Regions from separate parts of the Planococcus massiliensis genome, predicted to be linked through region 2. Evidence: riboswitches for the same ligand, from Rfam matches in the RefSeq annotation. Region 2 holds a riboswitch; each other region holds the start of a gene.

Region 1 (4,506 bases), 370 kb from region 2:
CTTGGAGCAATTTAAATGGAGCATCTGGTTTTTCTCATTTCTGACACTTGCCCATGTCATCGGCATGTTTATCGCCAATCGCAATGACGCAAATGTGGAAGGGTTCTTCGTCTTCTCCAGCTACTCAGCCGCTATTTTCATGCTCGTCTGTGGAATCATCGCTGCTTTCGGCTTCATGGCGTATTTTGTCCAGCAGGGAATCAGCCGAAAAGATATGTTCTTCGGGGTAGTCATCGGCGCTTTCGGACTCACAATTGCTGTCACTGTGGTGCCGCTTGCTATCCATGCCATCGAACACCTTATTTCCAACTTCATCTCCATGCCTGTGAAATCAGACAGCCTGACCATTTTCGAACGGACAAGCGGCTGGTTTTCTGCCATCGGGGTCTTCTTCCTGAACGTGTTCACTTATTATTTGGTCGGCTGGCTGATCGGCATCGGCTATTACCGCTTTAATTGGCTGATTGGACTCGGGTTTGTCGGGCTCGCGATTGTGGCCCTCAGCTTGAACGGATTCTTCTGGGGAGAAGCAGGCTTAAGCACCATCATCCCTTGGATTCCGTACATTTTAACTGAAACAAGCTTGCTGATGTCCGTGATCGGTTCGCTCCTTTTGATTGCCGTATTGATCATAGCTACCCGCATGCTGACAAAACGCATACCGATTAAACTGTAATAAATTAAAAACGAGTTTCCACTGGATAAATTTCATCCCGTGGAAACTCGTTTTTTTCCTATTAAAGCGCACGCTGCTGCCAGTCTTTCAGCACGGCTTGCTCTTTTTCCGGATCCATCCCCGCTTTTCGTTCAGCCGTTTCCCTTGTCATTTCCCATTCGCGGATGGCCCGAATGGTCTCAGTGAGCGGGCGGAACCTTAATCCGGCCTGTAAAGCTTTTTGGATATCCACTCCAAGAAAGCCATTCATGTACATGCTGTCTGGAATCCACAGCGGCAATTCGGACCACCCTTCCACTTTGTGGCCCAACAGAAATTGCTCATCCACCCAAACAAAATCCGCATCGTTCTCAAGAGTTGAGTTGCATTCCTCCAAAAATTTCTCCATCGTCAGTGTGGAGTCGGGGCCGGTCGCATTAAATGTGCCTGTCCGTTGTTCTTCGACCAGCCGGAGGATCCATTCTGCCAAATCCCGGACGTCGATAAACTGGATTTCCTTGTCTCGCCGTCCAGGCGCCAACACCTCACCGCCTTTTGCTACGCGGTTAACCCAGTACGTAAAACGGTCCGTGAAATCATGAGGGCCGACAATAAGTCCCGGCCGGATATTCAGGGCACCTTCCGGAAATGCACGTTCCACTTCTTGTTCACACAAAAATTTCAACTCACCGTAATGTTCATTGATGGCAACTTCCGCCTCTTTTGTTTTCAATTCTCCCAGCTTTCCGCTGAAAGCCGGCCGACTGCGTGTTCTTCATTTATCCCCGGAGATTCTAAATCGATGTAAACCGATGCGCTTGAAATGAATGTGTAATGTCCTACGGATTTTGCCAGCAGTTCCGCAGATTCCTGAACGGACCATGGAAGATAGCCGGATGTGTCAATAACGGCGTCCCATCTCCGCCCCTTCAACGCTTGTAAATCCCCGTACCGGTCGCCGATCAATTTCTCCACTTCTGGAAACAAATCCGGATTCGCTTTCCCTCTATTGAATAAGGTCACTTCATGGCCGCTGCTGAGAGCCGCCTCGGTCAGAAATCGCCCCATAAAGCGGGTGCCTCCAAGGATCAAGATATTCACGTACACTCCTCCTTCAATTTACTGAATGAAAAACGATCTGCTTTCCTGCTTCTTTTATTCTGCAAAAGCTCCAGACAATCCTCTACTGAAAATAAAATAGATGCACCTCTCCAAAACCCTGCTGCTTTCTTATATACTAAAACCAACAATAGCAAAACCCATTAAAGGAGGAATTAGCATGAGCAAGCAATTATCACCCGAACAACGCGAAGCATTTCTCAACACGTTAAAAGAGCGGTTCGAGAAAAACATCACCCGCCACGAAAATTTCGAATGGGCCAAAATCCAGGACAAACTGGAAGCGAATGAAGACAAATTATGGTCGCTCCATGAAATGGAACGGACTGACGGCGAACCGGATGTCGTGGATTATGACGCTGCAGCAGATGAATTCATTTTCTTTGATTGCTCCGCAGAAAGCCCGACTGGCCGAAGAAGCGTCTGCTATGACCCGGAAGCATTGGAATCGCGTAAGAAAAACAAGCCTGAAAACAACGCGGTCGGCATGGCGGCGGACATGGGCATTGAATTGCTGACGGAAGAGCAGTACCGAAAGCTTCAGACGCTAGGGAAATTTGATATGAAGACATCGAGCTGGGTGCAGACTCCTGCTGAAATCAGAAATCGCGGCGGCGCCCTTTTCTGTGATTTCCGCTACGGGCAAGTGTTTCTGTATCATAACGGAGCGGATTCGTATTATGCCGCTAGGGGATTCAGGGGATCGTTGAACGTTTAACAACTTCTAATAAAAAATAAGATGAGGTTTATCAGAATTTTGTGTTGACGGTAAAATATAATGATGATACAGTTGTCAACATAGTTTAATAGCAATTTGTTCTTATCATGAGAGGTGGAGGGATTGGCCCTACGAAACCTCGGCAGCGGGCTCACTTTAGAGCACTGTGCCAAATCCAACAAGCTTTGATTAGCTTGAGAGATAAGAAGAGCAGAATATCAATGTGATGTCGCATGCCTGCCTCTTCTTATAGAAGAGGCTTTTTGTTTGCCCTCATATCTGGAAAATTCTATTAACTTAAAACCAAGTAAACCAATAGAAAAGGAAGGTGCAAAGACATGAAAAACACCAAACAGCTTTTATGGCTCGTCGCAATTACAGTAATCGGTTTATTTCTAACTGCATGCAGCAGCAATGAATCTTCAAATGAAGTGAATGCTTCAACAGAAAACAAGGAACAGAACACTTGGGATCGAATTGAAGAAGCAGGCAAAATCGTTGTCGGCACAGAAGGGCTTTACTACCCGATTACCTATCACGATGAAGAAACAAAAGAATTAACAGGATATGATGTAGAACTTGCTCGTGCCTTAGGAGAAAAGCTTGGATTGGAAGTTGAATTCAAAGAAATGGAATTTGACGGATTGCTGCCAGCTCTTCGCAATGGCCAAATTGATATTGCCGCGAATGATTTTTCGATTACCGACGAACGCAAAGAGATATTTGATTTCACGATTCCAGTCAAGCATTCATATGGTTCAGCCATTGTCCGTGAAAGTGACAACTCCGGCATTGAATCAGTAGAAGATTTGAAAGGCAAAAAAGTCGGGGGGTCCGCGACCAGCAATTACTCAAAATTTGCTCAAGAACAAGGGGCTGAAGTGATTGTCTACACAGGCTCTGACACGGTGCTTCCAGAAATCGTCAGCGGCCGCGTCGATGCTACGCTAAATGACTATCTTGTCTTGTTGCGCTCACTTGAACAGTTTGATAAACCGGGATTGAAACTGGCTGAAGATGTTAGATTCTCATTCAGCAGCAGTGCTATCGTAATGCCGAAAGATAGCCCGGAGCTGAAAGGAAAACTTGACGGTGCTATTGAGGAGCTTCTTGCTGATGGCACATTGAAAGAAATTTCAACTAAATTTCTTGGTGCTGATGTAACACAGCCGCTTGAAGAAGAATAAACATTTTTTGAGGAATCCTTGGATTCCTCTTTTCTAGATACTAAGTAAAGGAGTCTTCCAATGGCCGACTTTAAATGGAAATATCTTTTTAATGTAGAAATCGCAATTGATTCTCTTCCTTTTATTCTGGAAGGAGCTTGGCAAACCATCTTGATTGCACTGGTCAGCCTAGTATTTGCTTTGATCCTCGGTTTATTTGTAGCCCTTGCCCGAATGAACCGCTTTATCGGACTGTCTCTCCCAGCCCGGCTTTTTATCTCCTTTATGCGCGGCACTCCGCTTTTGGTGATGCTGTTTATCCTGTATTTCGGCTTTCCCATGATCGGCATTGAAATGCAGCCGCTTACTGCTGCCATTATCGGCATCAGTATTCATTTTTCTGCCTATACGGCCGAAATTATCCGTTCTGCCATTTCTTCTGTATCGAAAGGACAATGGGAAGCTGCTGAGACGCTTCGAATGAGCTATTGGCAAACTATGACGCGCATCATTTTGCCGCAGGCAACGCGCATTGCTTTGCCTCCACTATCGAGCACTTTCATGGATATCATCAAAGGAACTTCGCTAGCGATGGTCATCACTGTTTCTGAAATGTTCTACCGCGCTAAAGTGGTGGTCGGGCAAACTTATGAAAGCCTAACCTTATATATTCTCGTGGCACTCATTTACTGGTCCATTTGCATCCTCGTCACCTTACTTCAAGATTATTTAGAGAAAAAAGCAAATCGCTATGTCACTGCATGATAGGAGGTTTCCAAATTGATCAAAGTTGAAAATTTAAGCAAGCAATTCAAACAGGTAGAAGTCTTGAAATCCATTTCATTGGA
Region 2 (4,506 bases):
GATGAGTACACCACAAGAACTTCGTTATTCAAAAGAACATGAATGGGTAAAAGTAGAAGGCGGCACTGCCCGCATTGGCATTACGCATTTTGCACAAGCTGAACTTGGCGATATCGTTTTTGTTGAGCTTCCGCAAATCGGCGACGAAATTAAGAAAGATGAGCCATTCGGCAGCGTTGAATCGGTAAAAACGGTATCAGAATTATACGCACCAATCAGTGGACGTGTCATCGAAGTGAACGCGGAACTCGAAGACAATCCGGAACATGTGAACGAGTCTCCATACGAACAAGCATGGATGGTGGTAATCGAATCTCCGAATGAAGCTGAAGTTGGCGAATTGATGACTGCAGACCAATACAAAGAAATGATCAATGAATAAAATCAAAGCGCCTTTTCGGGCGCTTTTTTTCATCCCCAAATTTGAATAGGCAGGATCCTAGAACAAATCCAGCAATCGTTTTATAATAAGATGTATGAACTCATGCTTAAAAGCTTTTGCAAATTGAGGCAGCTATCTACTTCCTGTGAGGTGTAGTCTTATGGAAAAGGTGATCGTGGTCGAAGGGCGCAGCGACAAAACCCGAATTGCACCGCTCATTGCAGAACCCGTGACGATTCTATGCACAAATGGTACAGTAAGTGCGTCAAGGCTTGAAGAATTGCTGCTGCCTTATGAGGATCTGGATATCATCATTCTGGTAGACGCGGATAAATCAGGTGAACAGCTCCGGAAACTAGTTAAACGGGAATTTCCGGAAGCCCGGCATTTCTATATCAACCGAAGCTATAAGGAAGTGGCGGCAACACCGATCCGGATCTTGCTGGACGTACTGATTTCAGCAAATGTTCAAGTCAATAAGCTAGTAACCGAGGGATGAACAAGATGAATGAATGGACACATAAAGAATGGCTGAAAGAAAAGAACACCCATCAATCAGCCGCTTACTATTTATATACGCCCATGTGCGGCACCTGCCAGGTTGCTTCTAAGATGATGGATGTCGTCAAAGAACTGGTCCCGAATGTCCGCTTGGGCAAAGCGAATTTAAATTATGTACAGGAAATTGCTTCTTTGTATCAAGTCGAAAGCGTGCCATGCCTCCTCATTACAGAGAATGGCCGATTGAAGGAAAAGATCTATGCGTTTCATTCGGTGCCTTTTTTATACGAAAAGTTAAAAACGGTTGACGAATAAACCCCTGCATGGTAAATTGAATTTCTGATTACTAATTAAATAGCGTAACTCTTATTAAGAGTGGTGGAGGGAAGTGCCCTATGAAGCCCGGCAACCGTCATGAAAATGAAATGGTGCCAAATCACACAAAGTCTGACTTTGGAAGATGAGAGAACGGTTATCGTGTTATTGCACGTTCACCCTTCTGCTCAATGGTGCGCAGAAGGGTTTTTTATTTTTGGGGGCAGGAGTTGTAAAAGATGATTGAATTGAAAAAACTATCGAAGGTATTCGATACAGGAAAAGGGGCCCTTACCGCCGTTGATGATGTGGACTTGTCCATTGCAGCCGGTGAAATTTTCGGCATCATCGGCTATAGCGGCGCCGGTAAAAGTACGTTGATCCGGTTATTGAACGGTTTGGAAAAACCATCAAGCGGATCGGTTGTCATCAATGGCCAAAACATCACGGCGATAAAAGGCAGCGAACTTCGCAAAGCCCGGCAGAAAGTCAGCATGATTTTCCAGCATTTCAACTTGCTGTGGTCGCGCACGGTCAAAGAGAATATTGAATTTCCGCTTGAAATCGCAGGTGTGCCGAAAAACAAGCGAGATGCGCGCGTGTTGGAACTGGTCGAATTGGTCGGTTTAAAAGGACGGGAAAATGCGTATCCATCCCAGCTGTCGGGCGGGCAGAAACAGCGGGTCGGCATTGCAAGAGCCCTCGCGAACGAACCGGAAGTGCTGCTTTGCGATGAAGCGACTTCTGCACTGGATCCGCAAACAACGGACTCGATTCTCGAATTGCTGGTCGATATCAACAAGCGGCTCGGATTGACGATTGTTTTGATTACCCACGAAATGCACGTCATCCGGAAGATTTGCCACCGGGTAGCTGTAATGGAAGGCGGGCGCGTAGTAGAGCTCGGCGATGTGCTGCAAGTTTTCCAGTCGCCGAAAGCAGAAATTACAAAGCGGTTTGTGGCTCAGGTGACAGATACGGAAGACTCCCAGGAAACGATAAAAAATCTGCGGAAGCTGTATCCGACGGGCGAATTGGTCAAATTGGTTTTTGTCGGCGACCAGACCGAACAGCCGATTTTAACCCAGCTGATCCGCAAGTATCCAGTCGATGTCAACATCGTGCAAGGGAACATCGCCCATACGCAGCGCGGCGCTTACGGAACCTTGGTTTTACAGATGAAAGGCTCTGCCCAGGAAATTAGCGAGGCGCTCGCTTACTTGAATGCAGAAAGCGTTCAAACGGAGGTGATGTCAAATGGTTGAATCATTATTCCCGAACGTTGATTGGGAGAACATGTGGGAAGCGACGCTTGAAACGCTTTACATGACGGCCATGTCCACGTTCTTCACATTTGTCATTGGGCTGGTTCTCGGAATCGTACTCTTTTTGACAGCACCAAAACAATTATGGGCAAATAGCATCGTCAATTGGCTGACCGGTGCATTTGTCAATATTTTCCGGTCTATTCCGTTTATTATTCTCATTATCTTATTGATTCCATTTACAAAATTCCTGATCGGCACCATTCGCGGACCGAACGCGGCTTTGCCGGCGCTGATTATCGGTGCGGCTCCGTTTTATGCACGCATGGTGTTGATTGCGTTAAAAGAAATTGACAAAGGCGTCATTGAAGCTGCGCGCTCAATGGGAGCGACCACGTGGACGATTATCCGCAAAGTGCTTTTGCCGGAATCCAAGCCGGCGCTGCTTTCAGGAATTACCGTTACCGCTATCGCGCTTGTCGGATACACGGCGATGGCCGGCATTATTGGTGCCGGTGGACTGGGGACTTTGGCTTTCCTTGATGGATTCCAACGGAGCCGTGAAGATGTCACGCTGATGGCGACAATTTTGATCTTGGTGATTGTGTTTGCAATTCAATTTATCGGCGATTGGATGACCACTCGTTCAGATAAGCGTTAACCATAAAACATTTTAGAAAAAAGGGAGATCACAAACATGAAGAAACTTGTAGCAGGAACATTACTATCCGTACTGGCATTAGCGGGCTGCGGAAGCGACAACGGCGGATCAAGCGAAGAGTCGAGCACATTAAAAGTCGGGGCATCCAACGTACCGCACGCGGAAATTTTAGAAAAAGCCAAACCGATTCTGGAAGAGCAAGGCATTGACTTGGAAATTGAAACGTACCAAGATTACATCCTGCCAAACCAGGATTTGGATTCAGAAGAAATTGATGCGAACTACTTCCAGCACATCCCGTACTTGGAGTCTCAAATTGAAGAATTCGGCTATGATTTTGAAAACGCCGGCGGCATCCACATTGAGCCAATCGGCGTTTATTCACAAAAGTATGCATCATTAGAAGAACTGCCTGAAGGCGCAACAATTCTAATGAGCAACTCGGTAGCCGACCATGGCCGGATCTTATCGCTTCTTGAAGCAGAAGGGTTGATCACTTTAGCTGAAGGCGTCGATAAGACAGTAGCTGAAGTGAGCGATATCGTGGAAAACCCGAAAAACCTTGAATTTGATGCAAACTACGAAGCAGCATTGATGGTTCAATTATACGAATCTGGCGAAGGCGATGCGTTGTTGATCAACTCGAACTATGCGATTGATGCCGGATTGAACCCGCTGGAAGATGCCATTGCTTTGGAAAGTTCTGAGTCTCCATACGTAAACGTGATTGCTGTTAGAGCTGGCGATGAAGACAGTGAAAACGTGAAAGCTTTGGTTGACGTATTGAAATCAGAAGAAATCCAGGATTTTATCTTGGAAGAGTGGGGCGGTTCAGTCGTACCGGTTGACTGATCACTGCCAAAAAGAAGGCCCAAGTAAAATTGAGCCTTCTTTTTTTATGGGAAATTATAGCTAAACAAAAGAAAAATATCGTTTGTAGAATAATGAAAATATTACGAGAATAGGAGAATGGGTTACAATTATGTGCGCTCTGTGCTATTTTTAGATAATAAAATATACATTTGTTCATCTAGGGAGGACAATCGCATGAAGTTTAAAATCGGCTTATTGCCGCGAATTATTTTAGCCATTGCTTTGGGCGTCTTGATCGGTTCATTTGCGCCTGAATGGATGGCGCGCATCTTTGCGACATTTACGGCCGTCTTCGGAAATTTTCTTAATTTTGTTGTACCGCTCATTATTCTTGGTTTTATCGCTCCCGGCATTGCGAAGCTGGGAAAAGGATCTGGAAAACTGTTGGGGCTAGCAACAGGCTTTGCCTATGCTTCGACAATTGTTGCCGGAATCCTTGCATTCTTTGCAGCAAGTTCCATTTTGCCGAACTTTATGGAGAAAGGTTCCATGAGCGGTGTGGACGATCC
Region 3 (4,506 bases), 1.2 Mb from region 2:
TATGAAAAAGTCTTTTAATTTTTCGAAATCCCTCTATAATGAACCATTATGTATTGAAGGAGATGAAGCGATGTCGAATCTGAGAAATGACTCTTTGCAATTGCATCTGCAGCATAAAGGGAAGTTGGAAGTCCGGTCAAAAGTGGCAGTAGAAAATGGACGCGATTTAAGCCTCGCTTATTCTCCAGGAGTGGCTGAACCGTGCAAGGAAATTGCGCAGGATCCGGCCAAAGTCTACGACTACACGATGAAAGGCAATACAGTCGCCGTTGTCACAGACGGCACTGCTGTACTCGGACTTGGAAATATTGGTCCGAAAGCTGCCTTGCCTGTCATGGAAGGAAAAGCCGTGCTTTTTAAAGAGTTTGCCGGAGTGGATGCTTTTCCGATTTGCCTTGGAACAACAGATGCCGAAACCATTATCCAGACCGTGAAGCTATTGGAACCCGGATTTGGTGGTGTGAATTTAGAGGATATCTCAGCACCGGCTTGCTTTATCGTGGAACAGCGTTTAAAAGAAGAGATGAATATTCCTGTATTCCATGACGACCAGCATGGAACCGCCATTGTTACTTTAGCTGGCCTGGTCAATGCGCTAAAATTGGTCGGCAAAGAAATTGCCGACACGAAAGTCGTTGTGAACGGAGCAGGCGCTGCGGGGATTGCTGTGGTCAAGCTTTTGAGTAAATTCGGTTTTACGAATGTGATGATGTGCGATACAAAAGGTGCGATTTTCAAAGGCCGAGCTTATGGAATGAATCCTTTTAAAGAAGAAGTAGCGGAGATGACCAACTATGAGCGCAAGGAAGGATTGCTCCACGAAGTCATTATCGGTGCGGACGTCTTTATTGGAGTTTCTGCAGAAGGCGCGTTAACCGAAGAAATGGTGAGGGAGATGGCAGAAGATCCCATCATTTTTGCAATGGCCAATCCAAACCCGGAAATCTTGCCCCATGAAGCTAAGCGGGCAGGAGCCAAAGTAATCGGCACGGGGCGTTCAGATTTTCCGAACCAAGTGAATAATGTATTAGCTTTTCCGGGCATATTCAGAGGAGCGCTGGACGTGCAAGCCAGTGGAATCAATGATGCAATGAAAATCGCTGCAGTGGAAGCTATAGCCGATTTGATTGGAGAGCATGAACTCCGGGAGGACTATGTCATTCCGGCTCCCTTCGATCTGCGCGTGGCTGAAGCAGTTGCCAAAGCGGTAGCCCAGGCGGCAATTGAAACAGGGGTAGCAAACTATTCCACTTGTCCGAATCTTGATGCTGAAAGTGCTGATGACTTCACAGCGGTTATCGTAAAAGAGTAACCATATATAATATAGAAGAAAGCCGTTCACCTTTTAGAAGATGGACGGCTTTTTTGATTTGGGCAGCATTTATTTAGAGAATATGGCTTGTGGACTGGTTTGATGGACTTTTTTCAATGCTTGCTCGAGATCTTCAAGCAAGTCATCCGTATATTCCAACCCAACGGACAATCGCAGCAAGCCGTCGGTAATGCCGCGCTGCTCACGCTGTTTTTGGGGCATAGCGGCATGAGACATGGTGGCTGGATACGACAGAATCGTTTCAACGGCTCCGAGCGATACCGCGAAAACCGGGATTTGCAAACTATCGACAAAAACTTTAGCAGCCGCTTTATCGGCAAGCCGCAAAGACAAAACCGCGCCAGCCCCACGTGCTTGTCGCTCATGAATCGGATTCCCTGGATGGAATCGGAATCCTGGATAATAGACTTCTTCAACAACGGGGTGGCTATGCAAATAATCAGCAATGATGCGGGCTGATGCGGAAGACTGTTTCATACGGGCTCCAAGTGTTTTGATGCCTTGAAGGAGTGAATAGGAATCTTGCGCCCCTAAAATCGAACCGAATGTGTTCTGGATAAAAGCGAGCCGGCTGCCGAGTTCTTCATCCTTTGTCACGGCAAGCCCGGCAATGATGTCGCTGTGGCCAGAAAGGAATTTTGTAGCACTATGCAAAACGATGTCTGCTCCAAGATCAAGCGGGTTTTGATAAAGAGGCGTCATGAATGTATTATCAACAAAAGTTAAACAATCGTTTGCTTTGGCAAGTTTAGCCGCAATTTCAATATCGGTGATGTTCATCACCGGGTTTGAAGGCGTTTCGATATAGATGACCTTTGTGTTTTCGCGGATAGCCGAAGCCATCTCACTGAGATCGGTCATATTGACAAATGTGTAGTCGATATTGAATTTGTTCAGGACTTCTGTGACGAAACGGTAAGTTCCGCCGTAAACGTCTTCCGAAACAAGGACGTGGTCTCCCGCAGATAGGAGCATGAAAGCAGAGGAGATGGCGGCCATGCCCGAAGAAAAGGCAAACCCGCGGGTGCCATTTTCAAGTTTTGCAATGGTTTCCTCTAACTTTTGGCGCGTCGGATTGCCGGATCGGCTGTAGTCGAATGGTCCGAACTCATCAATATTGGGCTGATGATAAGTGGAAGACAAATAAATAGGGACATTGACCGCCCCTGTTTCTTTGTCTACGCCGGTTGAATGGATAAAACGAGTCTCTAAGTGGTTGGTCATCATAAAAACCTCCTATTAGTTGTAAAGAACGGCTCCTATTCGTGAATCGAAAAATGGAGCTTTCTTCAGCAAGAAGAAAGCTCCGTTTCATAAGGAACGCGTTCTTCTCATCTTTAAGGCCGAAGCCTTTTGGAATTAGCACCGTGGCCTTCTTCAGGCTGGTTGCTGAGACATCAAAGGGCCAAATCCCTCCGTCTCTCTTGATAAGAAATACATAATATGAAGTTATGGATGCTGCGATGTCTTCAAGCTTAAACCATCTTGACAGAAACTGCAAGGAAAATTATTAAAATATTCTTTTAATAAAAAGGGGAAACGTTAATATCCTAATGCTTTAACCGCAAATAGGGGATTCCTTTTAATTCGAAAGACGAAAGGCTATAATGGATATCAACACTTTAATTCAAAGGGGTAATCTGATGTATATTGTGACGTCCACTGTTGTGGTGCCTGAAGAGAAGACTCAGGACCTCATTGATATTTACCGAAAACGTTCGAGACGGGTCGATAAAGCGCCGGGATTCCATTCTTTCCGGCTGATCCAGAATACAAAGAAGCGCAATGAACTGACTGTCCATCTGGAATGGCATTCGAAAGAGGCTTATATGGAATGGGTAAGAAGCAGCGAATTCAAGGAAATCCATGATCTCGAAAAGCATTACCCCGACAAAGCGCTGGCCGGAATTGTACCGAAAGTGCATCAGTATGAGGTGGTAGCAGAATGAATCAAGCGTTAAAGAAGCAAATCGCCAAAAGCACAGCCAATCAAATCTATGAAGCCTACCCATTTTTATGGGATCGTTTCGGTGAGCGTGGATTTGAACATACGGAAAAAGACAATCTGCATCATCTTGACCATTTGGAAACAGCGTATGATTTAAACGATAAACAAGTGTTTTTGGATTACACGATATGGCTGGAAAAGGTATTAACGAGCCGGAATGTCGGAGCCGATTTGATCATAGATAACTTTGAGAGACTTATAGGCTTCATTGAAGCAGAAGCTGAACAGAAAGAAAAAGAATTTATGCAGCAATGCCTTCAAGAAGCAAATGATTTATTGAAAGGCAGCAATTTGAAGAAGGGAGGTTGATCAGATGATTCAACCAACCGAACTGGCAGAACTTTTTTTGCAGGGCAATGACCGGGAAGCGCTGAAGCAAGTCCAGCAATTTCTCGACAGCCATAATCGGAAAAAACTTTTTGATCAGCTATTAACGCCCGCCATGTACCATATTGGCGAGTTATGGGAAACCAATGCAATTTCAGTGGCAGACGAACACCTTGCGACAGCTATTTGTGATTTTGTCGTTTCGGTCATAGATAAACGCAGAGAAGAAGAACACGCTGCAAAACGAAAAGTTATGGTGCTGGGACCGGAAGGGGAAGAGCATTACATCGGATTGAAAATGGTCTCAAGCCTTTTTCGGGAACACGATTGGTCCGTCAATTATTTAGGGCCCAATATGCCGCTTGACCACGCAATGGAAGCTGCTAATCGGTGGCAGCCGGACGCCATCGCTTTATCGGCAGCGCTCGTTTATCGCATGCCAACTTTAAAAGCGTATATAAATAAATTTAAAGAATTGGCGCATGCTCCTGCAATCATCGTCGGAGGGCGGGCCGCTGCCTTTGAAAGCAGCCGCATCCTGATTGAGGAAGGCGCCATTTTAGTGAAAGACCTTGAGCAACTGGAACACTGGATCAAAACGGGAGAGGAGCCGGACGATGAATACAGAATTTCAATATGATGACTTGCCGCTCCCGGCTTTTCGGTTAAATGAAAAGCTTTCAGTAGTCAATTGTTCCGAAGAAGCGCTGCGCCTATTCGGCAAGGTTTCGTCATTCTTGGAAATTGTCGATGAAGCAAGTGCGAATAAGGCAAGGAAGATGCTGGCTTCTGGAATGGCAGTTGAAAAGTTTGAGCTGAATGTAATTGCGCAGCCAAG

Evidence for each region. A riboswitch is a leader RNA that binds a small molecule or an ion and turns the genes downstream of it on or off. The one in region 2 is predicted to bind S-adenosylmethionine.
Region 1: another riboswitch for S-adenosylmethionine. It lies ahead of BN1080_RS13285 (transporter substrate-binding domain-containing protein); the one in region 2 lies ahead of BN1080_RS11385 (methionine ABC transporter ATP-binding protein).
Region 3: another riboswitch for S-adenosylmethionine. It lies ahead of BN1080_RS05255 (aminotransferase class I/II-fold pyridoxal phosphate-dependent enzyme); the one in region 2 lies ahead of BN1080_RS11385 (methionine ABC transporter ATP-binding protein).

What each region holds. Positions count from the first base shown of each region.
Region 1 covers NZ_CCXS01000001.1:2,657,694-2,662,199, forward strand. Annotated here, with positions in the region: gene BN1080_RS13270 (hypothetical protein) at 1-676, shown strand, start outside; gene BN1080_RS17380 (NAD-dependent epimerase/dehydratase family protein) at 738-1,388, opposite strand; gene BN1080_RS17385 (NAD-dependent epimerase/dehydratase family protein) at 1,385-1,756, opposite strand; gene BN1080_RS13280 (DUF4256 domain-containing protein) at 1,935-2,492, shown strand; SAM riboswitch class I at 2,592-2,700, shown strand; gene BN1080_RS13285 (transporter substrate-binding domain-containing protein) at 2,831-3,679, shown strand; gene BN1080_RS13290 (amino acid ABC transporter permease) at 3,740-4,423, shown strand; gene BN1080_RS13295 (amino acid ABC transporter ATP-binding protein) at 4,439-4,506, shown strand, end outside.
Region 2 covers NZ_CCXS01000001.1:2,283,908-2,288,413, reverse strand. Annotated here, with positions in the region: gene gcvH (glycine cleavage system protein GcvH) at 2-382, shown strand; gene BN1080_RS11395 (ribonuclease M5) at 543-881, shown strand; gene BN1080_RS11390 (thioredoxin family protein) at 887-1,198, shown strand; SAM riboswitch class I at 1,247-1,350, shown strand; gene BN1080_RS11385 (methionine ABC transporter ATP-binding protein) at 1,438-2,463, shown strand; gene BN1080_RS11380 (methionine ABC transporter permease) at 2,456-3,124, shown strand; gene BN1080_RS11375 (MetQ/NlpA family ABC transporter substrate-binding protein) at 3,161-3,976, shown strand; gene BN1080_RS11370 (dicarboxylate/amino acid:cation symporter) at 4,172-4,506, shown strand, end outside.
Region 3 covers NZ_CCXS01000001.1:1,090,959-1,095,464, forward strand. Annotated here, with positions in the region: gene BN1080_RS05250 (NADP-dependent malic enzyme) at 71-1,312, shown strand; gene BN1080_RS05255 (aminotransferase class I/II-fold pyridoxal phosphate-dependent enzyme) at 1,382-2,557, opposite strand; SAM riboswitch class I at 2,662-2,767, opposite strand; gene BN1080_RS05260 (antibiotic biosynthesis monooxygenase family protein) at 2,977-3,282, shown strand; gene BN1080_RS05265 (hypothetical protein) at 3,279-3,650, shown strand; gene BN1080_RS05270 (cobalamin B12-binding domain-containing protein) at 3,655-4,308, shown strand; gene BN1080_RS05275 (STAS domain-containing protein) at 4,286-4,506, shown strand, end outside.